2 regions of the Faecalibacterium sp. IP-3-29 genome follow, and region 1 is predicted to be linked to the other one. Evidence: riboswitches for the same ligand, from Rfam matches in the RefSeq annotation. Region 1 holds a riboswitch; the other holds the start of a gene.
What was found. Region 1 has a riboswitch for thiamine pyrophosphate ahead of thiW (energy coupling factor transporter S component ThiW). Riboswitches for the same ligand answer to the same signal wherever they lie in the genome.

Region 1 (19,121 bases):
AAGCGCCTGTGCGACAGGCTGTGACCACTGCCCCATCCACCCCATCCGGAAGGTGGAGTGGCGTTCCAGCGGCCCCACCGATTACTGTGCAGACCTGAGCGTGGCCCTGCACTACTACAACGCGCAGGACAAGTGGAACGATGACCACAGCCTGCTGGGCCTGGGCTTTGAAAAGATGCTTGCTGCCCCCACGCAGCAGGCCGCCGCCCGCTGGCCCCGCCAGTGCAGCGCCATCCGCACCTGTCTGGATCGGCTGGCCCGGTACGAAGCCGAGGGCAGCGAGGATCTGGATGCCGTTTCCGGTTGCTTTGGGGAACTGATGGCCGAGCTGTTCGATTACAGGCAGGACCACTGGTCCCCGGAACTGCGCAGCATCGGCTTCAACCTGGGCAAGTATATCTACCTGCTGGATGCCTATGACGACCTGGCCCGGGATGAGCGCAAGGGCGCATACAATCCCCTGCGTACCCTGAGCAGAGAACCCGGGTACGAGGAAGAGATGCGGGAGATCTTTGAGCTGCTGCTGGCCAATTGCGCCCGCAGCTTTGAGCGCCTGCCCTGTGTGGAGGACGTTGACCTTCTGCGCAACATCCTGTATTCGGGCGTGTGGCTCAAATATCACTGCAAAAACGCAAAAAAGAAGGACAAAACCGCCTGATCCCGGCGGTTTTCCTTGATTTTTCCGTTCCAGTCCTGTACACTAGAGATTGCTTGTGCGGCACAATGGCCGCACAGATGGTAATAGAGACGTGAGGAAGTAGACCGATGAGAGACCCCTATGAGGTTCTGGGCATCCAGCGCGGTGCCAGTGAAGACGAGATCAAAAAGGCTTACCGTGCCAAGTGCAAGCGCTGGCACCCTGACCTGAACCCCAACGACCCCACCGCCGAAGAGCACTTCAAGGAGGTGCAGGCGGCATACGATGCCATCACCAAGGGCGAGACCGGCCCCCAGATGGGCGGCGGCTACGGCGGCGGCTACGGCCAGCAGAGCGGCCCCTCCTACGGCGGCTATCAGCAGGGGTACCAGCAGAACGGTTACTCCAACGGGGATTTCGGAGACTTCGGCTTCGGTTATGACCCCTTCGGGTTCGGATTCGGCTTTGGCGGCAATTATCAGCAGCAGCGCGGCCCCGGCTACAACGGTGCAGACACGCCTGAGATGCAGGCCGCACGCAACTTCATCGTCAACCAGCGCTACCCCGAGGCCCGCCGCGTGCTGGACGGCATCACCGTGCGCACCGCCCGGTGGTACTATCTCTCCTCGCTGGCCAATCAGGGCCTGGGCAACAGCATCGATGCCCTGCAGGATGCCCGCCGCGCCGCCCAGATGGAGCCTGGCAACACCGAGTACCAGATGAACCTGCGCAATCTGCAGGACCCGGGCCGCACCTACCGCACCCAGACCACCTACGCCCAGCCCGGCGGCCTGATGCGCTGGTGCTGGAGCATGATCCTGCTCAACCTGCTGTGCAACTGCTGCTGTGGCGGCGGCTGGGGCTGGCGGTTCCGGATGTAAGCGCCAATAAGGATGTAAGAACAAACAAAAAAACCTCCCTGCCGGCGTGGCAGGGAGGTTTTTTGCTGATTCAGTTATCGGATCACGATGGTCCGGCTGATCTCGCTGCTGGAGTAGTTTCCGGCGGCCTTGGCCGTCTGGACATACTCGCCGGGCTCGGTGGGGAATCCGCTCTGGGTCGTGCCCAGGAAATCGAAGAGACCGCTCTTCTTTTTATAGGTGTAGGTCACCTTGCCGCCCTCGACCACCTGACCGTCGCTTTCGACCACTGCGGCAACGTTGTAGTTCTGGGCCTCTGCCGCAGTCATGCTGGCGGGGAGCTCCTGTGCCCAGTAGACACGCACCCCTGCACTCTTGGGCTTGATGCGGAAGAACGCCATACCGGCGGTGTTCACATCACCGGATTCCAGCGCCACAGCACCGCCCACATAGCTGCCGGCTTCCGTGGGCTGCTCGTCCAGATAGATGCGGCTGAACACGCCCTCGGGCAGATATTTGCGGATGAGCTCCAGCGCCAGCTTCATGCCGGTGGAGACATCCTTCAGCGTGGGGATGTAGAATTTCAGGACATCCATCACAGAGACCACTTCATCAGCCACCCGCAGCAGCACGCTCACGTCGTTGCCGTCGATCAGCTGCTTAATGTAGGCGTAGATGTTGAACTCCTCTTCCTGCTCAGGGTTCGCCGACATCTTTTTCGGCAGGGGGATCATCTTGAGCAGGGTGCGGATCTTGCCCGAAAGGATCAGGGTCACATAGCCCTGCGCTTCGCCGCTGGTGCCCATCACCACGCCGATATACTGGGTATCTGCCGGGGTGGTCTGGACGCTCAGGGTAAAGGGGGAGCCATAGGTCAGATCCCCGTCTGCGGTCAGGCGGATCGAGACAACGCTGTTGGTCTCACCCACGCCTGCGGTGGTCAGGTCAGGCAGTGCGCTGCCCGCCGAAGCCGCCAGCGCCGGTGTGGCCGCCGCACTCAGGGCGAACACTGCCGCCAGCAGCAATGAGATCAGCCGTTTGATTTTCATCAGCCAAAGACCTCCTTTTATATAGGTTCTTGTATCATGCAAAAATAAGGGTGCGTGGAACACACAGCACAGTGTTCCCGCACCCTCATTTTACCGCATTGTACCGTACAGGTCAATAACGGGATTCAAGTTAAATTTTGCTCAGTTGCGGGCCCTGGGCGGTATCTTTGACAGCCCAGCCCATCTCGGTGAGCTGCGCACGGATGGCATCCGCAGCGGCCCAGTCCTTGGCCTTCTTGGCGGCGGCACGCTTTTCCACCAGCTCCGTCACCTCAGCGGGCACCTCGTCCTTCTTGCGGTTGTACATCAGGCCCAGCACACCGGTGATCTCATCGAACGCCTTGGCGGCAGCCTCCAGCGCAGCCTTGGAGGAGGCAGCGGACAGGGTGTTGATCTCCTTGACCAGATCGAACACGGCAGCCAGCGCATCGGGGGTGTTCAGGTCATCGTCCATGGCCTTGCAGAACTTGGCGCGGGCCTCGTCTGCCTTGGTGGTCAGGGTCTCATCGGTGCCGAACGCGGTCTTGCTCAGGGCAAAATCGAGGTTCTCGCGGCAGGTGTAAAGGCGCTCCAGGCTGTTCTTGCAGCTCTCGATGAGGTCCACGGTGTAGTTCAGGGGCATCCGGTAGCCTGCGGTCAGCATAAAGTAGCGGATGGGCTCGTAACCGTAGAGGTCTGCCACATCGCGGACGGTGAAGAAGTTGTGCAGGCTCTTGGACATCTTCTGGTTATCCACGTTGATGAAGCCGTTGTGCATCCAGTAGTGGGCAAACTCGCAGCCGTTGGCGCACTCGCTCTGGGCGATCTCGTTCTCGTGGTGGGGGAAGATCAGATCCTGACCGCCGCAGTGCAGGTCGATGGTCTTGCCCAGATGGGTGCGGCTCATGGCGCTGCACTCGATATGCCAGCCGGGGCGGCCCATACCATAGGGGCTTTCCCAGGCGGGCTCGCCGGGCTTGGCAGCCTTCCAGACGGCAAAGTCGGCGGGGTCTTCCTTCAGGTCATCCTCCATCTGGCTGCGCAGCTCGCGGTTGCCGCTCTCCAGATCGTCCAGCTTGAGGTGGCTCAGCTTGCCGTATTCCGGGTCGCTCTTGACGCGGAAGTAGACATCCCCGTTCTTGGCGACATAGGCGTGGCCGGAATCGATCAGGTCCTTGACGATGTCCAGGATCTGCTGGATGTGCTCCGTTGCACGGGGCTGGACGGTGGGCTTTTTGCAGTTCAGACCGGCGGCATCCTTGAGGTACTCGGCCTCAAAGCGCTGGGCCACTTCCTTCATGGAGGTGCCCTCCTCCTGGCCCTTCTTGATGAGCTTGTCATCAATATCGGTGATGTTGGAGACATAGATGACCTTGTTGCCGCGGTATTCCAGATAGCGGCGCAGGGTATCGAACACGATCAGCGGGCGGGCATTGCCGATGTGGATATAGTTGTAAACGGTGGGGCCGCAGACATAGATGCGGTATTCGCCGGGCACCTGCGGCACAAACTCTTCCTTCTGGCGGGTCAGGGTGTTGAAAATCTGCATAAGAACTCTCCTTCTTGTAGGGCAAACAAAAGCCGCAGCAGAACCTCTCAGTCTCGCTTCACTCGCCAGCTCCCCTAATAGGGGAGCCCTTGGCAAAGAGGGCAGCTCCTGCGAATCTGCCTGAAAAAACAAAAGCCCTCAAAGCAATATGATATCGCATATCACTTCGAAGGCGGTTTTCAAAATCGCGGTTCCACTTCTGTTTGTCGCTCAAAGCCGATAACGGCGGCTGCCGCGCTGCGATACTCCCCAGCAGGTTTCCCGCGGCGTGCTGCCCGGGCGCACTTCACACACGCTGCTGCAAACAGGCTCCCAGCCAACGGCCCGTTCTCTCTGTCCAGCTCACCTTTGCGCTACTCTGCCCGGGTAAACGCATTTTTCCTGATACATCTGTATTATAGCCGGGCCGGGGGGAGAAGTCAAGCAGAACGCAGGCGCTGGCATTTCAGCGGCAGCTCTGCGCCGATTCAATCGATCTCGTGCTTTTTACAGAAGTGCTTGCTGGCAAAGTACATTCCCGCCCAGATGGCGATGGCAAGCACGAGGTAGAACGGGTTCTTCATGGCAGACACCAGCGACTGCCCGAAAAGGGCCATCATGGCCACCATCACGCCCTTGCCCAGCAGCATGGTGACAAGGTAGCGCTTCTCGTCAAAATCAGAGATGCCAAAGGCAAAGTGCATAAAGGACGAGGGCGTAAAGGGCAGGAGCGACAGCATGAACAGGGACGCTGTGTCGAACCGGCTGACCCATTGCTCCGCCTTTTGCAGCTTGGCCGAGCGGCGGGCAAATTTCCAGAAAAAACGCTTGACGACACGCCGCCAGAGCAGGAACATCACAGTGCCGCCCAGCATCACCCCGGCCCAGCTGTACACAAAGCCCAGAAGCCCGCCGTGGGCCGCAACATTCAGCGCCACAATGGCGATGAGCGGCAGCGGTGGAAAAAAGGATTCCACCATCGCAAGGATCACGGGCGCAATGGGGCCAAGGTCGCCAAAGCCTTCCAGCAGGGCCTCCCAGAATTCCAGCGTTCCCAGCTGGTGGAGCCAGCCTATCATCGTCATTTCCATCCCGCGTGTTCCTTCCCTCTCATTTTTCTTTAGTATATCCGGTTTCTATGACACGCCCGTGAACAAAATACGAGCTTTTTTTGTCCTATCACCTATACTACGAGACTGCGGGGGCCTTTCCTGCACAGGGCGGGGATTTTTATGCTTTTCCGGCGGCTTCAGCGGCGGCCTTTTCGGCCCGGGCCTGCATCCGCTCGATCTGCTGGGCGCGCATCCGTTCCCAGCGGGCAAGCCCGGCTTCGTCCGGGATCTGGACGCAGCGGGCAAAGCTCCAGTGCAGGCCGTCCCGCCGGGCCAGCTTATAGCGCTGGAATACGCCCTTTCCAACCTCATTGCCGGTACCGGCGCAGGCAGGGCAGACAGACAGAGTATACCAGCCGCTGTTGCCCTTTTTCAGCCAGATATCATCCGGCTGCAGATCCCCGCCGCACACCGGGCAGCTGGCAGTGATGATCTTTGGGTCGCTGCGCCAGGTGGACTGCTCCACATAGCCGCGGAACACCCGGAAGTCCCGGTAATCGCCGGGGGCGGGGCAGAGACTTGCCCGCAGAGATTCCTCCTCGGTGGGGTAGGCCGCCAGACCCGCCCGCAGGTCAAGCTTACGGCAGACATCGGCGGTGTAAAGGGTATCGGACAGGGCATCGTGGAACGGGCGCTCCATCGGGATGCCCATCCGGGTCACAACGCTTTCCAGCGTCATGCCCTCGCCCTCCTTGCGGGGGTGCTCCCGCAGGAAGATCTGCTGCAGATCATACCACTGGGTGGGGCGGCTCTCGTCCAGATTGCAGAGGAAAAGGTTCTGCTTGAGCACCGGCACGTCATCCATGCCCCACTCGGCAAACTCGGCATCCGGGCCGCACCACTGCATAAAGCGGCGCAGGCCCTGCACGATGGGCTCGCCCCGGTCCAGGTCGGCCTGGGTCAGGCCCGTCACCTTGGCGATGTGGTGCTGCAGGGTGCGGAAAATGCGGGGACGCAGGTGGATGGAGAAGGTATCCAGCACGTTGGCATCCTCGTCGATCTTCACTGCGCCGATCTCGATGATCTCGCCCCGGAAGGTCTGCTGCACGCCATGATAATTAAAGATGTACGGCTTATAGCCGATGTTCCATTCCAGATCAAATAAAACCAGATTGCGTGGCATTGTTGTTTGTGTTCCTCTCAGTTCAGGATAAATTTTTCGATGGCCTCGGCCACGCCGTCGTGGTTGTTGTCGGCGGCGGTGACGTAATCGGCCACAGCCTTGACGGCATCCTCGGCATTCTGCATGGCAACGCCCACCCCGGCATAGGAGATCATGGAGCGGTCGTTCAGGCCGTCGCCGCAGGCCATCAGGTTCTCCCGGGTCAGGCCCATCCGCTCCAGCAGAGCGGCAAGGCTCCTGTCCTTTGCCACGCCCAGCGGCACGGCCTCGATGAAGAAGGGGCTGGAGGGGTACAGGTCGATCCGGCCCGCAAACTGCTCCTTTCCGGCGGCGCAGACAGCATCCCGCCGGGCAGGGTCAAGAGTGATGAGCATTTTGCAGATCGGATAGTCCACATAGGAGGCCAGATCATCCACATGGATCATCGGCAGCTTTGTGGTAAAGCACTCCTTGTTTGCCCACACGTCCTGATCCCGCTCACACACGATGCCCTCGCTGTTATAGGTCAGGATGGCCACATCCTGCCGGGCTGCAAATTCGCAGAGCTCCGGGACGAACTCCGCCCCCAGCTGCACCTGATACAGGGCCTCGCCGGTCACGCAGTCCACGATCTTGCCGCCGTTGTAGGCCAGCACACAGCCGCCCTTTTTGTCCAGCCCCAGCGCCTTTGCCAGCGGCAGAATGCCCGCCGTGGGGCGGCCGGAGGCCAGCACGATGGTCACACCCTGTGCGGCGGCATCCAGCGCCGCGCGGGTGCGAGGGGTAACGATCTTTTCGTCATTGGTCAGGGTGCCGTCCAAGTCCAGAGCCAGCACCCGGATATTCGATCTTGCCATGAATTTTATTCCTCGTTCTCAGGCAGGGGCTTCCCGCCGGATATTTTATTACTTACCCATCTATTTTACAATGCTTTCCCTTTTCTGTAAAGCAGGAAACCCGTTCCCCGCCCAGGGACAAGCAAAAAAGCCGCCCGGCGAGCAAAACCGGACGGCTGAGAAGGAAGAAAACGCTGTGTTACAGGATGTCGATGTATTCCCCGGCCAGCGCCTTGTTCATGCTGCGGACGGCGCAGAACTTGCCGCACATGGAGCAGGTGTCGCTGTGGTCATCCTCAGGCAGGCGGGCATCCCGGATGGCCTTGGCGGTCTCGGGGTCGAGAGCGCAGGCGAACTGGGCATCCCAGTCCAGCACGCGGCGGGCATCGCCCATCTTGTCGTCGATATCCCGGGCATGGGGGATGCCCTTGGCGATATCGGCCGCATGGGCGGCGATCTTGGAGGCCACGATGCCCTGCTTCACATCGTCCACGTTGGGCAGAGCCAGATGCTCGGCGGGGGTGACATAGCACAGGAAGGCTGCACCGCTCATGGCGGCAACGGCACCGCCGATGGCAGCCGTGATGTGGTCATAACCGGGGGCAATGTCGGTGACGAGGGGTCCCAGCACATAGAAGGGAGCGCCCATGCAGATGCTCTTCTGCACCTCCATGTTGGCGGCCACCTGATTCAGGGGCACATGGCCCGGGCCCTCCACCATGACCTGCACGTTGTGTGCCCAGGCGCGCTTGGTCAGCTCGCCCAGACGCACCAGCTCTTCGATCTGGCAGACATCGGTGGCATCGGCCAGGCAGCCGGGGCGGCAGGCATCACCCAGCGAGATGGTCACGTCGTGCTCGGCGCAGATCTCACAGATCTCGTCAAAGTGCTCGTAGAAGGGGTTCTCGTTGCCGGTCATGCTCATCCAGGCGAACACCAGAGAGCCGCCGCGGCTGACAATGTTCATCTTCCGCTTGTGGGTGCGGATCTGGTCAATGGTCTTGCGGGTGATGCCGCAGTGCAGGGTGACAAAGTCCACGCCGTCCTCAGCGTGCAGGCGCACCACGTCGATGAAGTCCTGCGCGGTCAGGGTGGCAAGGTCGCGCTGATAGTGGATGACGGAATCGTACACGGGCACAGTGCCGATCATCACGGGGCACTCGTGGGTCAGCTTCTGGCGGAAGGGCTGGGTGTTGCCGTGGCTGGACAGGTCCATGATGGCTTCCGCGCCCATATTGACAGCGCTCATCACCTTTTCCATCTCCACGTTGTAATCCTTGCAGTCGCGGGAAACGCCCAGGTTCACGTTGATCTTGGTGCGCAGCATGGAGCCGATGCCCTCGGGGTTCAGGCAGGTGTGGTGCTTGTTGGCGGGAATGGCCACCTTGCCCTCAGCCACCAGCTGACGGATCTCCTCCGTGGTGCGGTATTCCTTTTTGGCCACGATCTCCATTTCCGGCGTGACGATGCCCTTGCGGGCAGCGTCCATCTGTGTGGTGTAGTTCTGCATGGTACTTTCCTCCAAATGTTTCTTTTATCTTGAACAGCGCTTTGCGCGCTGAACGTACCGGAAATAGGTTTTTGCGCAGCCTTTCCTCTGTGCGCAATTGGCTCCCCCTTTGGGGGATCTGGCATCGCGCCAGCGATGACTGAGAGGGCGAGCCGCCTTACAGCTGCTCCGCCAGTGCCTTCAGCTCCCTGCACTCGGCCTCGATGTCCTCCGCGCCGAAGATCGCACTGACAAGGGCCACACCGTTCACGCCGGTGCCCTTGAGCCGGAGCAGGTTCTCCTTGTGGATGCCGCCGATGGCCACAACGGGGATGTCCACGGCATCGCAGATGGCTTTCATCATGCCCTCGGGCAGAACGTCCACGTCTGCCTTGGTGTGGGTAGAGAAGGCTGCACCCACGCCCAGACAGTCGGCACCGTGCCGGACGGCCTCCAGGGCCTCCTCCACGCTGTGGACGGATACGCCGATCATCATCTCATCGCCCACGCGCTGGCGCACCTGAGCAGCGGCCATATCTTCCTGCCCCACATGGATGCCCTCGGCGTGGCAGCGGATGGCAATGTCCACGTTATCGTTGATGAAAAAGGGCACGTTGTACTTTTTGCACAGGTCGTGGAGCTCAAATGCCTCCTTCAGGAAGGCTTCCTCGTCCAGCTCCTTTTCCCGCAGCTGAACGCAGGTCACACCGCCCTTCAGGGCGCTCTCCACCTGCTGATAGAGGGTCTGACCGCCCACCCAGGCACGGTCGGTGACGGCGTAGAGCCGCATATATTCTTCAGCGCACTTCATACTTGGCACCCTCTTCCAGCTGAGCCGGAGTCATATGATAAATGGCATCAATGATGTAATTGCGGTAGGTGGCGTTGCCGTCCAGCGGGGTCAGCCGTGCATGGGCGATCTCGCCCGCAAGGCCCATGGCGCAGACGGCGGCAGCCGCAGCCTCCAGCGGCTGGCCGGGGTTGGCAGTGAGAAAGGCCGCCGTCAGGGCAGAGAGCTGGCAGCCCGTGCCGGTGATGGCACTCATCATTGGGTGGCCGTTGCGGATGCAGTAGGCTTTTGCCCCATCGGCCACGATGTCAATGGCACCGGTGATGGCCACAACGGCACCGGTCTTTGCGGCAAATGCCTTGGCAAAGGCCACCGCGCCGTCCAGATTTTCCTCGGTGACCTTGTCGGCCACATCGGCATCCACGCCCTTGGTGGTGCCCGCGCCGGAAGCCAGCGTCTTTACCTCGGAGATATTGCCCCGGATGACCGTGAACCGCACCTCGTCCAGCAGGCGGTAGGCCGTCTCGGTGCGCAGGGCGGAAGCGCCCGCGCCCACAGGGTCCAGCACCACGGGGTGGCCCAGTGCATTGGCCTTTTTGCCTGCCCTGAGCATGGATTCAATGGTGCGGCTGTTCAGGGTGCCGATGTTGATGTTCAGCCCGCCGCAGATGGTGGTGATATCCTCTACCTCTGCAGCATCGTCGGCCATAATGGGCGAAGCACCGCAGGCCAGCACCATGTTGGCGCAGTCGTTCACGGTGACGTAGTTGGTGATATTATGAATCAGGGGGCTTTTGGTGCGGACATTGGCAAACTGCTCTGCAAACATGACGCACCCCCGTCAGGAAAGGCTGCTCTGCATGGAGCGCAGGGCACCGGAGTGCTGTAGGCTGTACACCAGCACGCCCGCAATGACCGCACCCACAGCGGTGGAGATGAGGAAGGGCACGATGTAGGCGTAGAACGCGATGTCACCGGCGCTCTTGCCCATCAGGCAGATGGCCACCGGGTAAGCGCACAGGCCGCCCAGAATGCTGGTGCCGAACACCTCGCCCACCAGGGTGGCGATCAGGTTTTTGGTCTTTGCGTAGACCAGGCCGCAGAGCAGGGCACCAAACATGCTGCCCGGGAAGGCCATCAGGCTGCCCAGACCCAGGATATTGCGGAGCAGCGAGGCCACAAAGGCCACGCCCACGCCCCACCAGGGGCCCAGCAGCACGGCGCAGAGCACATTGACCATGTGCTGCACGGGGGCGCACTTGCTGCCGAACATCGGGAAGCTGAACACACTGCCCACCACGCACAGGGCGCAGAACATTCCAGCGAGAGCCAGCTTTTTCACAGAGAATTTTTTCATTGGAAACTCCTCTTTCTCAAAAAGCGGTCGAGGCTTGCTGGCCTCCTCTCACGCCGGAACACGGCTTCCCATCGCAGTCATTTCAAGGCTCAGGGCGCTCCCCCTCAGCCCGGAGCCGCCCGTTGCGGCGGCTTGCGGCAACAAAAAACAGGAGACACCACAGCGGTGCCTCCTGCAAAAAATCATTTTCCTATGACTTCCTACGGCGGCATTATCCGCATCAGGTCAAGGGTCGAAGTTTGGTTACTTCCTCTCAGCCCGCCTCACGAGCTCCCCTGTGTTTTGTTTCTCGTAGGGTATTGTACACCCGCCGGGGCAAAAAAGCAAGAATAAGTTTTTCTTTCGCCTTTTTGCCAAATCGCTTTTACAATTTCCCGGATTATGTTATACTTGTCCCAAATTTCGCAGCGCCCGGGGGAGCCATTCCCCGCTTTGGGGCACTGCCCGGCACAAAAGGAGATTGAAGTTATGGGTCTCATCAAAGCAGCCATGGGCGCGGCATCCGGCGTGATGGGCGACCAGTGGAAGGAATATTTTTATTGTGACGCTCTGCCTGCGGAGGTGCTGGCCGTCAAGGGCCAGAAACGGACCAATGGCCGCTCCGCCAACCGGCACGGCAGCGAAAACGTCATCTCGGACGGCTCTGTGATCGCCGTGGCCGACGGCCAGTGCGTGCTGATCGTGGAGCAGGGCAAGGTGGTGGACCTCTGTGCTGAGCCCGGCGAGTACACCTACAGCACCGGCACCCAGCCCTCCCTGCTCAGCGACGGGCTGAAGAACATCGACAGCGTGTTTGCCGAGCTGGGCAAGCGGTTCAGCTTTGGCGGGCAGGCCGGTTCCGACCAGCGCATCTACTATATCAATACCCGGGAGCTCACCGGCAACAAGTACGGCACCCCCAACCCGGTGCCTTTCCGGGTGGTGGACCAGCGCGCCGGTATCGATATCGACATCGGCATCCGGTGCTTCGGCGAATACAGCTACCGGGTGGTCAACCCCATCCTGTTTTACACCAATGTCTGCGGCAATGTGGAAAACGCCTACACCCGCGACGCGCTGGACAGCCAGCTCAAGACCGAGCTGATGACCGCCCTGCAGCCCGCCTTTGCCCGGATCAGCGAGCAGGGCATCCGCTACTCCGCCCTGCCCGGCCACACCGCCGAGCTGGCCGAGGCCCTGAATCAGGAGCTGAGCGCCAAGTGGAGCAGGCTGCGCGGCATCGAGATCGTCTCTCTGGGCGTTTCCGGTGTCAAGGCCAGCGAAGAGGACGAGCAGATGATCAAGGAGCTGCAGCGCAGTGCGGCCTTTATGGACCCCACCCGCGCCGCCGCGCATCTGGTTGGCGCACAGGCCTCCGCCATGCAGGCTGCCGCCTCCAACACCGCCGCCGGTCCCGCCATGGCCTTTATGGGGATGAACCAGGCTGCTGCAGCGGGCGGTGTCAACGCCCGGGATCTCTACCAGATGGGCGGCCAGCAGACCGCCGCGCAGCCTCAGGCCGCACCGGCCGCTGGCTGGACCTGCAGCTGCGGCCACACCGGCAACACGGGCAAGTTCTGTGCCGAATGCGGCAAGCCCCGGCCCGAAGCCCCGGCTGTCTGGGTGTGCAGCTGCGGTGCAAAGAACAGCGGCAAATTCTGCTCGGAGTGCGGCAGACCCCGGCCCGCCGCCAAGTGCGCCAACTGCGGCTTTGTGCCCGCCGACCCGGCCAACCCGCCCAAGTTCTGCCCCGAGTGCGGCAAGCCCTTTGGGGCCTGAGAGGGGTCTGACGCATGGCTGAAAAGACAACGAATTATCAGTGCCCGGCCTGTACCGGCCCCCTGCACTACGATGGTGCCAGCGGCAAGCTGGTCTGCGATTACTGCGGCTCGGCCTACGACGTAAAGGACATCGAGGCCCGCTACGCCAAAAAGCAGGCCGCTGCCGACACTGCCGCCGAGGGCGATGCCAAAAAAGCCGCCCGCCTGCCCCGGCAGGACAGCCCGGTGTGGAGCGAGGCCGAGGCGGAGGGCCTGAACAGCTACTCCTGCCCCACCTGCGGGGCCGAGCTGGTCTGTGATGAGACCACCGCCGCCACCACCTGCCCCTACTGCGGCAACCCCACAGTGCTGGGCGGCAAGCTCTCCGGCAAGCTGAAGCCGGAATACATCCTGCCCTTCAAGCTGGACAAAAAGACCGCCATTGCCCAGCTGACCAGATATTACAAGGGCAAGGCTTTCCTGCCCAAGGCGTTCAAGAGCCAGAACCACATCGCAGAGATCCAGGGCGTATATGTTCCCTTCTGGCTCTACGATGCCAAGGCCGACGCGCGCGGCCGGTACGAGGGCCAGAACTCCGAGAGCCACCGCGAGGGCGATTACATGGTGACCACCACCCAGCACTACGATGTGCGCCGCGAGGGCTCGGCCGCCTTTGCCAAGGTGCCGGTGGATGGCTCCAGCAAGATGCCCAACACCCACATGGATGCCATTGAGCCCTTTGATTACGGTGACCTGATGCCCTTCTCCACGGCCTACCTGCCCGGCTATCTGGCCGACCGGTATGACGAGGATGCCGATGCCTGCGCCGAGCGCGCCTACCGCCGGATGTACAACTCCACGGCCGATGCGCTCCACGCCACCACCGGCGGCTACAGCGAGATCCACCCCATTTCCGAGAACATCAACGTGGATATGACCCACGCCCACTACGCCCTGCTGCCGGTCTGGATGCTCCACACCCGGTGGAAGGACAAGGACTTCCTGTTCGCCATGAACGGGCAGACCGGGCGGCTCATCGGCGACCTGCCGGTGGACAAGAGCCGGGTGGCCGCGTGGTTTGCGGGCATCAGCCTGCCCCTGATGGCAGTGCTGGCGTTCCTGCTGTTGTTATAAGGGGGTGGCAGAATGAAACACACTGCGAAACGCTTTGCCGCCCTGCTGGCCGCACTGGTGCTGGCGCTCTGCCTGAGCATCCCCGCCTTTGCCGCCGCACCGCTGGTGCGGGACGAGATGGGCCTGTTCGATGCGGATACTTACAGCCAGCTGGAAGCTTCCGCCGAAGCCGCCAGCGACGGCCACGACTGCGACGTATATTTTCTGGTAGTGGACAGCATCGGCGATGCCGACCAGCGCCAGTACGCCAAAGATTACTACCTTGCCAACGGTCTGGGCAGCGGCCCTGAACAAAGCGGCATCCTTTTCCTGCTGGCAGTCGGCTCCCGCAAGTATGTCACCATCACCTACGGCGGCGGCGTGACAGCCTTTACCGATTACCGCATTGAGCAGATCGAAGATGCCGTTGTTCCCTATCTCTCGGACGACGACTGGGCCGAGGCCGCCTCCGAGTACCTCTCCATGTGCGCCGACACACTGGATTTCTACGCCGAGCACGGCGAGCCGCTGGATGTTGACAACGATACCAGCGGCTGGCCCATCCTGCTCCTCATCGTCATCGGTGTGCCCATGATCATTGCCGGTATCGTCTGCGGCGTGCTGTACAGCCAGATGAAAACAGCCCGGCTCAAGACCGAGGCCAACGATTACATCGGTGCAGGCTTAAAGCTGCGGGTGCAGGTGGACAACTACACCCACACCGACCGTGTGCAGGTCTACGACCCGCCCCACGAGGAGAGCAGCAGCTCCGGCGGCTCCTCCGTGGACAGCGACGGCTTTGGCGGCTCCTCCGGCGGCTCGTTCTGAGCGCCCTTTTCTCCAGCAATAAACCACCGGTTCTGCCGGTGGTTTTCGCTTGTTTTTATTTCCGCGTAACATGCAAAAGAAAGGAAACCCAACGAATGTCAAAGAAGATCACCGCCCTGATCCCCGGAGCCGCACTGGCATTGGGCATCGCCTGCATCGCCAAGTGGCTGGAAACGCTGGAAAGCAGCGCCGGGCTCCGTCTCATTGGCGCATCGGTCATCGCCCTGTTTATCGGCATGGCCATCAATGCGTTTTTCCAGCCCAACAAAACAACCGCGCCGGGCATCAAATTCACCTCTAAGAAGGTCCTGAAATTCGCCATCGTCCTTCTGGGTGCCAGCCTGAACATCCGCACCGTGCTGACCGTGGGCCGTTTTTCGCTGACGGTCATGCTCTTCACCCTGGCCACCTGCTTTGGGCTGGGCGCGCTGATCGGCAGAGCGCTCGGGCTCAACTGGAAAACCAGCAGCCTGATCAACGCCGGAACCGGCATCTGCGGCGGCTCTGCCATTGCCGCCATTGCACCGGTGATCGAGGCCGATGACATGGACATCGCCTACGGTATGTCCGCCACCTTCCTGTTCGATACGGTGATGATCGTTGTGTTCCCGCTCCTTGGCCGGTGGCTCGGGCTTTCCGATGCCGCATTCGGTCTCTGGGCCGGTACGGCGGTCAACGATACCTCCAGCGTCGTAGCCACCGGTTACGCTTTCAGTGAAGCAGCCGGTGACTTTGCAACGATGGTCAAGCTGACCCGCACGCTGGCGATCATTCCGGCTGTTCTGGTCTTTGCCGCCATCAACCTGCACCTGAAAAAGAAAGAGAGCGCCCAGGCCAACGGTGTCAAGGTGAGCATCCGTTCCATTTTCCCCTGGTTCATCCTTGCGTTCCTTGCCATGTCCCTGCTGACCAGTCTGGGCCTTCTGCCCGCCGGGCTGGTTTCCGGCCTGAAGACCATCAGCAAGTTTCTGATGGTCGCGGCTCTGGCGGCCATTGGTCTGAACACGAACTTCAAATCTCTCTGCCGTTCCGGCGCAAAGCCCATGCTGCACGGCTTCATCATCTCCACATTGGTCGTTCTGGTCGCCATTGGTGTTGAGTACATGATCGGCATTGCACCCTACGGCACACTGTAACGCTCCTGCCAGCTGAATTTTCCCACAAAGAAAGAGCAGTGCTCTCCAATGGGTTTCCACCCACCGGAAGCACTGCTCTTTTATTGTTCCGCTTTGCTCCACAAACGCGAATTTATACCCGGTACTTGTCTCGATTTATAGTCATATCAACCAAATGAAATACAAGTAAGATAATAAAAAAAACGGAAACTATTATTATTCCTGCGCCCGGCTTGATAAAATCAATGATACCGCCAAGACAAAAGAGCATTGCCCATGTCTTAATCCGTTTTCCAGTAACTCTGCATATTTTCTCTGTATTTAATCCAGTATAATCTCCTGATAAAAACAGCACACTTCTTTCTGTATTCCTTGATTTGATAAAAATCTTCCAACAAAAAAGAGAACAGTTGCCATCAGTAAATCAATAAGTATAATTATTATTTTCATTTTCAACACCTCTAATTCTAAGTTCACAACTTCCGATTTATTGACCCAAGACGAGTATACCACACTCTCCCATGAAAGAACAGGCGGATATAGCACAAAAGGCAGGATGGACTTCGATAGTGCTCTTGTTGGAGAGCGTCTGCCCCAAAACCTGCTGGAACCGAGTACGGCAAACTGGAACTTGTCGGGGCAAAGCCCCTCCATCTTGCTACGCAAGACCGTTCTGTCGCTTAAAAGCCCCACTGGGGCTTTCATTGTTCTGCTTCGCTCCACAAACGCGAAGTTATCTGGTTGATGCCATTTTATCAGTCGGCCATGATCTCCTGAGAGCCCCATAGGAGATTAAGAAGTTCGCAAGCCAACCAGCTGGTACAGCAAGCCAGACAAAGGCAATGCCGAAACGCGGTGCACAGATCAGGGCAACGGACAGACGAATCGCAAGGTTCACCATGTTTGCAACGAGGAACGGACGCATAATTCCGAGACCGCGAAGGACTCCATCGGTTGCCATCTTGATACCCATGAAGATGAAAAAGTAACCAAGCCATCTCATATAATCACCAGACACCTGATAGGCCAACGCCGTTCCGTCTTTTCCCAAGAACAGCGAGGAAATCTGCGTGTGCAGCGCTTCAATGACCACAAACGCAATGGCTGCAAAGCACAGATCCAGCACCAGTGCAGCGTGGTACCCTTTTTTGATGCGTTGGGGCTTGCCTGCGCCAAGGTTTTGGGAAACAAACGGCGAAACCGCATTGCCGATGGAGACAAAAATCAAAGAGAACACATTCTCTACTCGCATCGTCGCCGAATAGCCTGCCAGCGCCTGTGTGCCGAATGGATTTACAACTGCCTGCACAATCAGCATACCGATGGACACCGTAGACTGCTGAAGAATCGACGGCACGGCAATTTGCAGCATGGATTGCAGCCCCTGCCAGTCAAATCGTTGAAATGGGCTCTCGTATCGCCGCATCCGATGAAGAAAAATCAGAAGGGAAAATATGGCGGAAATGCCTTGGGCAATCAAGGTTGCAAGAGCGGCACCGAACACGCCCAGACCAAGCCCAGCAACCATCCAAAGGTCCATAAAAATATTCAGGACAGAAGAAAAAATCAGGAGTGCCAAGGGAATTCTTGATTCACCGATGGAGGTGAACATGTTGGAGAGAATGTTATACATAAACAAGAACGGAAAGCCCGCAAAATAGACCCGCAGATACAGCACCGCCTCATCCAGAATGTCGGGAGGGGTTTGCAAGTCCCGCATCATCGGAAGGGAAAAGCATAAGCCAAAAACGCCAAGGACAATGCTCAGAATCAAAAAGCTGAGCAAGGACGTTGACACAATGGTTTTCATTTTGCCATATTCTTTGGCACCGAAATAGCGGCTCACCAGCACACCGGCACCTACGCCGGCTCCCAGTGCCACACAAATGAACACATTGGTCAATGCTGCACAGGCACCGACAGCTGCAAGTGCGGAAGAACCAACAAACTGGCCGACAATAATGGAGTCGGCCATATTGTATATTTGCTGAAAAAAACTCCCAAGAATCATCGGCATTGCAAAAACCGTCAACGCTTTGAGGGGCGCATCGGTTATCAAATACTCATCTTTCGACATTCTCATATTCCTCCTTAGTACTTGTATTGTAGTATCCGCTTCATTTGCTTTCACGACTTCTGAGTTGTTGAACTGAGCCGAGTATACCACACTCTTCCCACAAATACTACCACGCAAAAAACTCCCATGCTCACATCGGAAGATGCTGTGCATGGGAGTTTTTGCTGCGCCTGTTACGGCGTATTGTTACTTATTGAAGGTCTTCTCGTTCAGCAGGCCCTCGCTCTTGGCAACGCAGATGCTGGCAACTGCATCACCCACCACGTTCAGGGAGGTGACCAGCATCTCGATGGGGCGGTTGATGGCCAGGATCAGGGAGTAGGCCAGCAGAGCGCCGTCGTTGACGAAGCCCATGCCGGACAAGATGGTGAACAGGATGACAGCCCCAGCGCCGGGAGCGGCGGGGGTGCCCACAGATGCCAGCAGGGCCAGCAGGGCGACCACGACCAGCTGGCCGGGGGTGACGGTGTAACCGGCACAGCCTGCAATGAACACGGTGGCAATGACCTGCATGATGGCGGTGCCGTCCATGTTGATGGTCATGCCCAGCGGCAGGACGAAGGAAGCAATGCTCTCATCCACGCCGAACTCTTCCTCGCACACCTTGATGTTCAGGGGCAGGGTGGCGGCGCTGGAGGAGGTGGAGAAGCCAAACACTGCCACGTTGGCGATCTTGCGGATGAAGGTGAAAGGGTCCAGCTTGGCACCCAGTGCAATGACCAGCGGGTAGGCAATGATCAGAAAGGCCAGCAGCAGGACCACCGTGATCACCACATAGACCAGCGCGGGCTTGAGGTAATCGATGCCGTAGATGGCGAAGGTTCGGGTCAGCAGCACAAAGACTGCAAAGGGGGCAAAGTTGCTGATGATGAAGTTCAGGAACACGACCACCACATCGTTGACCTCGCCCAGCAGGCGGCGCAGGGTCGCGGTGCGGCTCTCGCCCAGGGTGTTCATGCTCAGGCCGATGGCCACTGCCAGGAACACGCTGGAAAGCACAGCGCCATTGCTGCCAAAGGCAGTGATGATGTTGGAGGGGATGATGTTCAGCACCACGTTCAGGGGGTTGGAACCGGTGGAACCGCTGGCTTCTGCCAGACCCTCGATGTGGGTGTTGAACAGGCCCATGGAGTAGGTGCCGTAGCCCACACAGCCTGCCAGCAGCAGCGCCAGGAAGGAGCACAGCAGGAACCAGAACAGGGTCTTTGCGGAAATGCGGCCCATGGTGCGGATGTCTGCAATGCTGCCAATGGCCAGCGAAATGGAGGTAAAGACCATGGGGATGATCACCAGCTGCAGCGCCTTGATGAAGAGCTGGCCGATGATGTAGAAGATGCCAAAGGCACGCTCAGCGCCATCGGCGGTGATATCCTGGAACAGCAGGTTGTTGATGGTGGTCCAGGTCTGTGCCTGACCGCTGGCGTTCAAATGCTCCCGCAGGAACATAAAGGCCAGACCGGCCACCAGGCCGCAGACCAGAGAGATCGCCATGCGTTTTGCAAGGGATAAT
Region 2 (11,256 bases), 740 kb from region 1:
CACCTTGGGCAGCGTGAGGGCCAGCGGCGTGGTAACAGGGCCGGCAGCCGACGCAGGCAGGGCGGCGGCACAGGCCAGCACACCCAGCAGAGCCGCGCTGGCGGCCAGCTGTTTCGGGTTCAGTTTCATTCTTTCGTACCTCTTGGGCGTGGAATCGGCGGGCGCTTAGCGGAACAGCACGCCCAGGGCCTCCATCACATAGTCAAAGTAAGTCAGTTCATCGTACTCCACACGGGCGGTGACGCTCATGCCGTTGGAGAGATCCACCTTGTCGCCGCTGGTGCTCACGACATAGGTGTTGTCCGGCTTGATGGTCATCTTGTAGTAGGACCCGCTGGTGTTGGTGGTCACGTCACTGTCGATGGAGGTAACAGTGCCGGTCAGGGTGCCGTAGGAATACTCCGACAGGCCGGTGATGGCGATCTTGCAGGGGTCGCCCACGTTGATCAGCGGCCGGTCGTTGACGGTGACAGCCGCCACGATCTCAAGGTCGCTGTTCTCGCTGGCAACGGTGGCCAGAGCGGAGCCTGCGCTGAGCACCATACCCACCTTGTAGGGGGTGTCCATGTGGATGACACCGGAAGTGGGAGCGTAGATGTAGTAATCGTTTGCGCCGGTGTTCAGGGCATCCAGCTGGGCCTCGATGTTGTCAATGTTGGCCTGCACGCTGGTCAGGTTGGCAGAAATAGACTGCAGGGTGGAGTAGTACAGGCTCTCCACCTCGCTCTGGTTCTGCTCCATCATGGTCTTGATCTGCTCGTCGGTGTAACCGGCGGCCTGATAGGGCGAAGCGTCGAACGCCTTCTGGCTGACCTGGCTCTTGTAGCTCTCGTACTGGTAGTAATAGGGCTGATCATCGATGTCGGTCTCGCTGAAGTAGTTCTTGTCGTCCTGAATGGACTTGAGCAGCTTCTCGTACTGGCTCTTTTGCTTTTTGTAGATGTCCAGCTGCTTCTGGTAGCTGTCCTGCTGGATGTCCAGATCGGTGCTCTTGATGTGGGCAATGAGGTCGCCCTCGGTGACATAGCTGCCCTCCGAGATGTTCAGCTCGGTGATGGAGCCGGAGTAACTGGACATGATATAGGTCTTGTTGGCCGCCTGCACTGAGCCAGTGGACTGGCTGACGTAGGTGCGCTTGTTCTGGGTGCTCCAGATCACCAGAAACACCATGAGGAAAGCCACCAGAAGAATGAGCGCGTAGCCAAAGGCCGGCAGCTTCTTCTCCATCATAATGCGGCGGTCCTGCAGGTCGGAAAGATTCTGAATGCGAGTGGTCATATTACTTCGTCTCCATAAAAACGTCCATGACACCGTTTTCGCTGTCCTGATTGACGTAGATGCTGTAGGCGGTGCCGGTCAGCTCGATCTCGTGCTCGTAGGCATAGATGTTCAGCTTCTGGCTGGCAAGGCTGCTGTGGTCCATGGGGCCGGTGAAGTGGGCGTACAGGCAGCCCTTCACCCGCAGCACAGCGTCCTGCTCGTAGCCCGGCTCCAGGCGGGGGATGAGCTGGTTGACCTGCATCATAAAATAGATCTGCGGCTCCGGGTTGGGGCCGGAGGTAAACTTGACGCACTGGATCACAGGGCCAACCGGCATGGCGCTGTGGCTCTTGATAAAGTTCTGCATCTGGGTCAGGATCACGCCCAGGTTGCCCAGCTCGCTGGCATCGATCTTGCGTGCCAGAACGTTGGTCAGCTTCAGGGTCTTGTTTTCTGCAACTTGGATCTCTCTCATAATAATGTCCACCTGTTTCTTTTTTGTTTGCAATAAGCAATTGTCTGGGGGAAAAGATTCTTTTTTACCGTTTTGCCAAAGACTCTCCTCAAAGCGGTCTCACCCTCTCAGTCAAAGCCTAACGGCTTTGCCAGCTCCCCCAAAGTGGGAGCTCTTGACAAAAAGGGTCACAGCTGCTTTTATATCCGAATTTGTACTTCCCTATCAATGGTCTCGCATACAGCATCAAAATGATTGTTAACATCCCGATTAGAGAACCGTAAAACTTTCAAGCCATAGCCATGCAGGATAGCACTTCGTTCCTCATCGTAAGCTTTCCCCTGTTCAGTATAATGCTGTGAGCCGTCAAGTTCAATAACCAATCTTGCATCCGCGCAATAAAAATCCACAATAAACGATTCAATGATCCGCTGTTTGTAGAATTTTACCGGATATTTCCGCAAGAAAACATACCAAAGCCGTTGCTCCTGTGGTGTCATTTCCCTCCGAAGTCTTCGGGCTACATCCAGCATGTCGTTATTCTTGACAACTGTCGTCTTTTTCATCAGCTTATACCTCTACCGGGCTCACCCTCTCCGTCAGCGCACACGCGCTGCCACCTCCCCCAAAGTGGGAGGTTTTGACAGAACGATTCACTCCCTGCACTGTGGGCAAGTCTGCGTTCACACTACGCAAAGGGAAACCCGCCGTACACTGCGCTATGCCAAGGGCTCTCCCTTCGGGAGAGCTGGCGCAAAGCGCCTGAGAGGGTGAGGATGCTCACGGTAAGCCACTCACACAGCGATAAAGTGTCACTATGTAAAGAGCATTCCTGTAAGGATAAACATAATCTTCTACCACACACAATTGCCTACCGCAACGCGATAAGCAACATAAAAATAAGGTGTGCCAGGAGGCACACGCCTCCTGGCACACCATAACGAGGCATTGTTGTCTGCCCCGCGCTAACAAGTAGGGCGGTGCAGTTTCCTCAACGCTTCATAATTTCAGATCACGTCTAATTAGACAGTGAACTTAACGTCAGTCTCCTTGACGGTGTTCTTGGTGGGAGCCACGCCCAGGTTGTAGACAGCAGCAGCAATGCCCAGAGCGTTCATAGCATAGTCACCAAAGTTGTTCTTCTCGATCGGGTTGCCCTTAACATTGGTGCCGAACAGGTTCTTGCCGATGTTGCCGACTTCCTTCCAGGTGGTGTTGCCGCTGAACAGGACACCGATGGTGCGGTCAATGGTGGACTGCAGGAAGGTGTTGCCAACCAGAGTCACGATGTTGGTGTTGAAGGTCTTAACGTTGTCCAGAGTCCAGATAGGAGCGGTAACAGCGCCGATAGCGTCGATGAAGTTAGCGCCACCGTTGACGTAGGTCATTTCGTTCTCTGCGATAACAGAGTAGTTTGCAGGCATCATCATAATGAATTACTCCCTTCAAATGAATGAAAAAACTTATTTTAGCGATCTTTTTCCGGCTGCGCATCCATCCAAAGATCATTTATGTAACCGAGTGCGCACTCGGCTGCAACTTAATAGGTCATTGCCTCGCCATCGTCGTCTTCTTCAACAACTGCCGCGGGGGCAACGGGTGCAGGCTCTTCCTTCTTACGGCGGAAGATGCCCTGCTGCAGGTTCCAGAGCTCGTAATACTTGCCCTGCTTTGCCAGCAGCTCGTCATGGGTACCGCGCTCCACGATCTGGCCGTGATCCATGACCAGGATCAGGTCACAGTCTCGGATGGTGGAAAGGCGATGTGCCACGATCAGCATCGAACGGTCAGCCAGCTGGTTATAGATCATATCAAAGATGGTATTCTCTGTACCAAAGTCCAGGCTGGAGGTCGATTCATCAAAGATGTAAAGGCTCGAATCCTTCAGGAACGCACGGGCCAGTGCAATGCGCTGCTTTTCACCACCGGACAGGCCGTTGCCAGCTTCCTCCAGATAGGTGTTGTACTGCAGCGGCAGCTTGCGGATGAACTCGTGTGCGTCGGCCTTCTTGGCCGCCTCCCGTACCTGATCGAGGGTAGCCTCGGGGCGGGAGATGCGGATATTCTCGAAGATCGTCTTGCTGAACAGCTCAACGTTCTGCGGGACATAAGAAATGCAGCGGCGGACGGATGCATTGCTGTACTCGTCCAGATCAACGCCATTCACGCTGATGGTACCGCTCTCCGGCTCGTAATACTTGAGCAGGAGCTTGGTGATGGTGGACTTGCCGGAACCCGAGGAACCAACCAGCGCCACCTTTTTCCCCTGCGGGATGGTGAAGGAGATGTGGTCCAGTGCCGGGGTGCGGTTGCCATACCGGAAGGTGACATCCTTGAACTCAATGTCGCCCTCCATGCTCTCCATCTCGGTGTACTCGCGGTCATCGTCCTGCTCGGATTCATAATCCATGATCTCCGTCAGGCGCTTCATGGAGATGGAAGCTTCCTGAATGGACATCTGCATACTGATGAGCTCGCTCACCGGAGAAGTAAAGTAGCCCGAAAGGGTGCTGAACGCCATGTAGCCGCCCAGCGTCAGCTGGCCATTCAGCACCTGCGTGATGCCCACATAGGTGGTGACCATGTTCAACACGGTCATGATCACGCTGGAGATCAGGCTCTGGCCGGTGCTGATCTTGCTGGAACGCAGGCTGATCTTCAGGCTCTTGATGTATTCACGCTCAAGGGCTTCCAGCTCGCGCTCTTCGCAGGCGTTGCACTTGATGGTCTCGATGCCGCGCAGGCTCTCGATCATCTGGCTGTTCAGAACCGCCGACTGTACCATCGTCTCTTCATTGATCCGCTTATAGGGCTGCTTGAAGATGATGACGAGCAGCAGGCTCAGAACGGTGGTAAACAGGGTAATGGAGAACAGCGAGGAGTTCATCCGGAACAGAACAAAACCTGTACCCACGGCCATCACAATGTCCATGACCACGCTCATTGCAATGCTGGTCAGCACCGATTTGATGGTGCTTGCATCGGAATAGCGGGTGGTGATCTCGCCGGTCTTACGGGATGCAAAGAACTTCATCGGCAGTTTGTACACATGCTCGAAGTAGCCCAGCATCAACGGGATATCGATTTTAATGGAAAGGAAGATCAGGATCCACTGTCTCACGGTCGAAAGCAGCGTGCTGGTCAGGTTGACCACGCTGAACACGACAATGAGCGATATGAGCAGGTTTTTCAGCCCATAAGGCAGCACCTCGTCCATGATCGCCTTATTAAAGACGGTGGACACGATGCCGATCAGTGTCAGGATCACTGAACTGAGAATAGCGTAAGCAAACAGCTTTTTCTGGGGAAGCAGCAGATCCATGTACCGCTTCAACATGTTGTTGCGGGCTGCCTTGGCTTCCTCTTTACCCTCCACCTTATGCTTGCCTGTGCCGCCCTTGAACTCCGCTGTGGGGTTCAGCAGCAGCAGCACGCCGGTGAAGTTTTTATAGAACTCATCCAGGCTGATTTTTTTCAGTTCATTTGCAGGGTCGCCGATGACGACATAATCCTTGCATTTGTACTTTTTGCTTGCATCAGCCTTGCGTTCTTCTTCCTGCACCACATGCTTGCGGCGGGCATCGTCATCCTTGATGGTCGTCTTTTTGAAGATGACCACAAAGTGGGTCAGGCCCTGGTCGGTAATGACCTGCGCAATCGCGGGCAGTGTGAAATCGCTTAAAAAGTTTTCGCGGTCAACACGGACAGCCGCCGTGCTGAAGCCCAGCTCATTGGCTGCTTTCTGCAGGCCAACGAGGTTCGTGCCTTTCATGTCGGTTCCCATCATATCCCGCAGGCGGGTGATGGTGATTTCCTTTTTGTAATGGAGGCACACCATTGCGAGCGAAGCGGCCGCGCAGTCCGTAGAATCGTGCTGCCGCACATAGGTATAACGCATACGATGTTTCCTTTACAAGAGACCGACAACCAAAAGCAAACGATCTCTTTTTCAATGTACTGTGTCTATTTCAAAACTACGGCTTTTATTCTAGCACACCCGGTCTGTTTGCACAAGCCCCAGTTTGCTGTTGTTTTGGCTGTAGGTCTGACAAATGAAAAAGGTTTTCTTTTTGCACTCCGGTTTAACAGCGCATAGCCTTCTGCTTTGCCCTGCCCTGCGGAGAACCAGGGCAAAGCAGAAGTCCGCTGCTATCAAAAGAAGGGAGCGCCTACCCTTTGATCTGAGTCAATCACCACAGAACGTTTAAAAACTGTTCCAAGGTTTGGGTGTAGTATACCACAATCTGACAGCATCTTCAAGAGGACATTTTTTAAGAAATCATTAATTTTGAAGATTTTGTGAAAAAAGTCTCAGATTGGTTACAACATCCGGTTAAAAAACAAGCGGCGAAGTTGCCCTCGCCGCCTAATGGCGCCTCTTGCCTGACTCGAACAGGCGACACCCTGATTAACAGTCAGGTGCTCTAACCGACTGAGCTAAAGAGGCACATCTTTCAAAACGCAATTGCGCAGCGCACAATTGACTGCGAGATGTATTATAACTCTTCCCGCTCCCTTTTGCAAGCCTTTTTTGGAAATTTGTGAAAAAAGTTTTTCAAAGGGGCTCAACCCTCTCAGTCAAAGCCTTGCGGCTTTGCCAGCTCCCCCGAGGGGGGAGCCTTTGGCAGGACCACCGCAAGCAGCTGCTAAAGGCCGGGGCAGTCTTGGCTCCCCCTTTGGGGGAGCTGGCGCGTTAGCGCCTGAGAGGGCGAGCCCGTGTTCCGACATCCTTTTTCTTACGCTTCTGTTACCCTATCAATACCAGAAAGAAGGTGCCGCCCATCAAGACTGTGATCTACCTCGATGTCCTGCTGCTGACAAATTTTGCGCTCACGCTGCTGTTCCTGCTGGCGGCGGGGCTGCTGGCCGGGGTGGAGTGCCGGGCCGGGCGGCTGCTGTTGGGCGGGGCGGCGGGGGCAGCTTCCTCGTTGGCTCTGCTGGCCCCGGAAGCGCCGGACGCTGCCGCGCTCTTATATAAAGTGTCAACCGCCGCCCTCACGGTGGCCGCCGCCTACGGCCGGCCCGGGGTCAGATGCTTTGCCCGGCTTGTTGGGTGGTTCTGCGCGGGAAATCTGCTGCTGGCGGGGGCGCTGCTGCTGCCCGGGGCACAGACCAACAACGGCTGCATCTACCTACCCCTTTCGCCGGGGGCACTGCTGGCGGGCGCGGGCGGGGTGGTGCTGGCTGTGCAGGGGGTGCTCCGCTTTCTGGGCCGGGGCGGCGGGCGGGTGTTCCCCGCCCGGCTCACCGTGGCAGACACAGCGCTGGATGTCCGGGCCTTCTGCGACACCGGCTTTTCGGTGCAGGAGCCGCTTTCGGGCCGGGCGGTGGTGCTGGTGCGGTTCGGTGCCGTGCAGAGCCGCCTGCCGCCCGCCCTGGGTACTTATCTGGAGCAGCACTTTGCCGGGGCCGCTCCCCTGCCCGTCCCGGCGCTGGGGGTGCGCCTTGTCCCCTGCACCACCGTGGCCGGGCACTGTATCCTGCCGGCCGTCCCGGCAGCTTTTGTGGTTTGCAAAGCCTCTCTTGGCTCCCCTGCCAGGGGAGCTGTCGAGCAAAGCGAGACTGAGAGGTTCTATGCCGCCTTCGCCGACCTCCCCCCGCCGCCCGATGGGTGGGATGTGCTGGTGGGGGTGGAAGCCGGGGACCATTTTCAGCAAGCTCACCCTCTCAGTCACGACTAGCGTCGTGCCAGCTCCCCCAAAGTGGGAGCCCTTGGCAAATCGGGCCACTTCTGCTAATTACTTTTGCTCAAACTCTACCAAAATGCCAAAGCCTCTCCCTTCGGGAGAGGTGGCAATGCGTTAGCATTGACGGAGAGGGTTTACCCGTCAAAGGAGGAACCATCTTGCATCGTCTTATTTCACTTCTACGCCGCCTTTTCCTCTCGCTTCTTGCCCCTTCCGCCGCCCACTACATCAACGGCGGGCCCAGCCTGCCGCCGCCGCTGACACCGGAACAGGAAAAGGCCCTGCTGATCCGGATGATGGCGGGGGATGCCGCCGCGCGCGATGACCTCATCACCCACAACCTGCGGCTGGTGGTCTATCTTGCCAAAAAGTACGAGAACAGCGGCGTGCCGCAGGAGGACATGATCTCCATTGGCACCATCGGGCTGATCAAGGCGGTGAACACCTTTACGCCCGCGCGGAACATCAAGCTGGCCACCTACGCCAGCCGGTGCATCGGCAACGAGATCCTGATGTACCTGCGCAAAAGCTCCAACCGGCGGCAGGAGGCCAGCATCGACGAGCCCCTGAACACCGACGGCGACGGCAACGAGCTGCTGCTCTCGGACGTGCTGGGCAGCGACGAAAACCTTGTGGGCCTGCAATTGGAGCAGGCCGCCGAGCGCGCCACCCTCCGGCGCTCCGTGGAGCAGCTGGCCCCCCGGGAGCGGCAGATCATGGAGCTGCGCTTCGGCCTTGTGGACGGCGTGGAGCACACCCAGAAGGAAGCCGCCGATGCCCTTGGCATCAGCCAAAGCTACATCTCCCGGCTGGAAAAGCGGATCATCCGTCAGCTGAAAGAGGTGCTGGAGCGGGAGTAACCGGCAGCTGGCTCACCCTCTCAGGCGCTAACGCGCCAGCTCCCCCAAAGGGGGAGCCAAGACTGCCCCAGCCTTTAGCACCTGCTTGCGGTTGCCCTGCCAAAGGCTCTCCCTTTGGGAGAGCTGGCATTGCGAAGCAATGACTGAGAGGGCGAGGCTGCTAACAATTCCCATGTATCTTCCCCGCCCTCTTACCCCATACTTCCGGTATCAACGTAACCGGAGGTTCGGGGGATGTACAACAAAGTGGAATTATGCGGGGTGGACACGGCCCAGCTGCCGGTGCTTTCCGAAGCGGAAAAGCGGCAGCTGCTCACCCGGGCGCGGGCAGGCGATGCCGCCGCCCGGCAGGCCATGATCGAGGGCAACCTGCGGCTTGTCCTGAGCGTGGTGCAGCGGTTCGCGCAGCGGGGGGAGAATCTGGACGACCTGTTTCAGGTGGGGTGCATCGGGCTCATCAAAGCCATCGACAACTTTGACCCGGCCCAGCCGGTGCGGTTTTCCACCTACGGCGTGCCCATGATCATCGGGGAGATCCGGCGCTTCCTGCGGGACAACAACGCCCTGCGGGTCAGCCGCAGCCTGCGCGATGCTGCCTACAAGGCCATGCAGGCCCGGGAGACGCTGGAAAAGCAGTTGGGCCGGGAGCCCACCGTGGACGAGGTGGCCCGGCAGGCAGGGCTTTCCCGCCGGGAGGTGAACGCGGCGCTGGAATCGGTGGTGGAGCCCATCAGCCTGGAAGAGCCCCTTTACACCGATGGCGGCGATGCCATGTATGTCATCGATCAGGTGCGCGACCCGGACAGCGAGGACAGCTGGATCAGCGGGTTGGAGTTCCGGCAGACCGTGGCCGGGCTGACCCCGCGCGAAAAGCGGATCATGGAGCTGCGCTACCTCAAGGGCGAGACCCAGATGGAGGTGGCGCGGGAGATCGGCATCAGCCAGGCGCAGGTCTCCCGGCTGGAAAAGGCCGCGCTAGAGCAGTTCCGGCACAAATAAACAGGAGAGCGGCACAGGCCTCCCTGCACCGCTCTCCTACTTTTTGTATTTGCGTCTGGTCGCCGCCCCGCCCCGCAGATGGCGCTCGGCCTTGTTGCGGGCCAGCACGGCCTGCACCCGGGCAAACAGGGCCGCATCCACGGCCCGCAGGCGGGTGGATACGTCCTTGTGCACCGTTGATTTGCTGCACCCGAACGCCCGGGCGGCTGCCCGCACCGTGGCACTGTGCTCTGCAATGTACTCTCCCAGCAGCGCCGCCCGCTGCTCCGGCTCCACGTTCATCCGGTCACGCCTCCCCTGTTTGCGGTCTCCCTAAAAAATATGAGCCAGCGGCCGCCAATATGCCCGCCGGGGCTTGACATTTGGGCGCTGACCGCTATACTGGGAGCTGGACATAAAAACAGGGGCGCTGAAAAGCTGAGATCCGCACCTGAGCGGAGTACCCTCGAACCTGATCCGGGTAATGCCGGCGTAGGTAGTTTGCGGAAAGGTCCACCCTCTTCACAAACGAAGCCCATGCGCCTGCCTTTTTGTGCAGGTGCATTTGTTTTTGTGTACTATTATCTGAGAAGAGGAATCTCCCATGTCAAAAACCTATTCCAAGACCCGCATTCTTGTGGAGTGCGCCCTGATGATTGCCATTGGCACCGTACTGAGCAACATCAAGTTCTTCACCCTGCCCAACGGCGGCAGCGTTACCCTGCTGAGCATGCTGCCTTTTGTGCTGGTCTCCTTCCGCCACGGCGTGAAGTGGGGCCTGTTCACCGGCTTTGTCAACGGCTGCCTGCAGATGCTGCTGGGCTTCTGGGCACCCCCGACCCCGACCTTCCTGTATTTCCTGGGTGAAGTCCTGCTGGACTACCTGGTGGCCTTTATGGCACTGGGCACTGCCGAGTTCTTTGCCCGTCCCTTCAAGAACCGGATGGTCGGCGTGGCCGTGGGCACCTTTATGGCAGGCTTCCTGCGCTTTATGTGCAGCTTCCTGTCCGGTGTGCTGGTCTGGGGCAACCTGAACGAAGGCCTGTCCGCCTGGACTTACAGCCTGGTGTACAACGGCAGCTACATGCTGCCCGAGACCCTGCTGACCATGGTGGCCGCCGTTCTGCTCTGCCGCGTGGCTCCGCAGATCTTTGACCGCCAGCACGCAAAGGCCTAACCCATCCTCACTTTGTTCCGCGCCCTGCCCGGCTCTGTGCCCGGCAGGGCTTTTTTGTTATTGCAAACTTTTTCAAATTGGGTGTTGACAACCGCCCGCCCGGCTGGTATAATAATTCACGTCGCAGGACACCAACCGAATATGTGGGGGATTAGCTCAGCTGGGAGAGCGCTTGCATGGCATGCAAGAGGTCAGCGGTTCGATCCCGCTATTCTCCACCAAAAAAGCACTGTACTTCGTAGGAAGTATGGTGCTTTTCTTTTTTGTTCCGACAAAAAGATCAGGGGTGCACCGCTCGCCATGCAGGCGGGCCAGTGACACCCCCGATTTCAATCGAAACCGTTATCTGATTTAACGCTTGCAGTGTTTTCCGCGCCGCGCCGCCAGCTCCATGCCAAGGCCCGCCAGCGTATCTCTACGCTGACGGTCTTTTATGGGCGCGGGTGGATTACGCAAGCCGCGCATCTAAAAAGCTTTTTTCCCCGCCGGACTGTTCGGCGGGTCGATGCTGTTCGAATCCACCCGCCTAGCCTCCGGGAAGGTTATTACAAAACAGAAACTCCAGTACCCGGTTCGGATACTGGAGTTCTTGGTGGAGCGAAGCAACCTAAATCCGAACCATTGCCCTCTGGGGCATTTTGGGCGGCGATTTCATCGAAAGTGATAGTTTTTGTGCCGTCTTTGTAGTTGAATGCAATCAAAACTTTTTCATCGTAGAGATAAACAGCATTCACGAATGTATTGATAAGCGTTTCCCGGTGGCTTTTCACGTTCGGGTCGAGCTTGCGGAACCGGGTCAGCCAGAAACGAACTTGATTTTCGCTCAACCGCGGCCGAGCG

Region 2: another riboswitch for thiamine pyrophosphate. It lies ahead of thiT (energy-coupled thiamine transporter ThiT); the one in region 1 lies ahead of thiW (energy coupling factor transporter S component ThiW).

What each region holds. Positions count from the first base shown of each region.
Region 1 is NZ_CP094471.1:291,923-311,043, reverse strand. Features, by position in the region: gene MTP40_RS01390 (DUF5685 family protein) at 1-658, shown strand, start outside; gene MTP40_RS01385 (J domain-containing protein) at 766-1,518, shown strand; gene MTP40_RS01380 (hypothetical protein) at 1,593-2,546, opposite strand; gene cysS (cysteine--tRNA ligase) at 2,677-4,074, opposite strand; gene MTP40_RS01370 (TVP38/TMEM64 family protein) at 4,542-5,144, opposite strand; gene MTP40_RS01365 (3'-5' exonuclease) at 5,284-6,288, opposite strand; gene MTP40_RS01360 (Cof-type HAD-IIB family hydrolase) at 6,306-7,124, opposite strand; gene thiC (phosphomethylpyrimidine synthase ThiC) at 7,303-8,613, opposite strand; gene thiE (thiamine phosphate synthase) at 8,771-9,403, opposite strand; gene thiM (hydroxyethylthiazole kinase) at 9,390-10,211, opposite strand; gene thiW (energy coupling factor transporter S component ThiW) at 10,224-10,739, opposite strand; TPP riboswitch at 10,920-11,026, opposite strand; gene MTP40_RS01335 (SPFH domain-containing protein) at 11,208-12,497, shown strand; gene MTP40_RS01330 (Trm112 family protein) at 12,512-13,612, shown strand; gene MTP40_RS01325 (TPM domain-containing protein) at 13,625-14,419, shown strand; gene MTP40_RS01320 (YeiH family protein) at 14,515-15,555, shown strand; gene MTP40_RS01315 (hypothetical protein) at 15,856-16,239, opposite strand; gene MTP40_RS01310 (MATE family efflux transporter) at 16,268-17,617, opposite strand; gene MTP40_RS01305 (dicarboxylate/amino acid:cation symporter) at 17,798-19,121, opposite strand, start outside.
Region 2 is NZ_CP094471.1:1,035,873-1,047,128, reverse strand. Features, by position in the region: gene MTP40_RS05020 (Ig-like domain-containing protein) at 1-129, opposite strand, end outside; gene MTP40_RS05015 (HlyD family secretion protein) at 166-1,278, opposite strand; gene MTP40_RS05010 (hypothetical protein) at 1,280-1,735, opposite strand; gene MTP40_RS05005 (endonuclease domain-containing protein) at 1,915-2,280, opposite strand; gene MTP40_RS05000 (microbial anti-inflammatory protein) at 2,737-3,144, opposite strand; gene MTP40_RS04995 (peptidase domain-containing ABC transporter) at 3,255-5,612, opposite strand; tRNA gene MTP40_RS04990 (tRNA-Asn) at 6,085-6,161, opposite strand; gene MTP40_RS04985 (sigma-E processing peptidase SpoIIGA) at 6,487-7,395, shown strand; gene MTP40_RS04980 (sigma-70 family RNA polymerase sigma factor) at 7,560-8,261, shown strand; gene sigG (RNA polymerase sporulation sigma factor SigG) at 8,496-9,260, shown strand; gene MTP40_RS04970 (sporulation transcriptional regulator SpoIIID) at 9,297-9,542, opposite strand; TPP riboswitch at 9,653-9,755, shown strand; gene thiT (energy-coupled thiamine transporter ThiT) at 9,844-10,416, shown strand; tRNA gene MTP40_RS04960 (tRNA-Ala) at 10,562-10,637, shown strand; gene MTP40_RS04955 (recombinase family protein) at 10,962-11,256, opposite strand, start outside.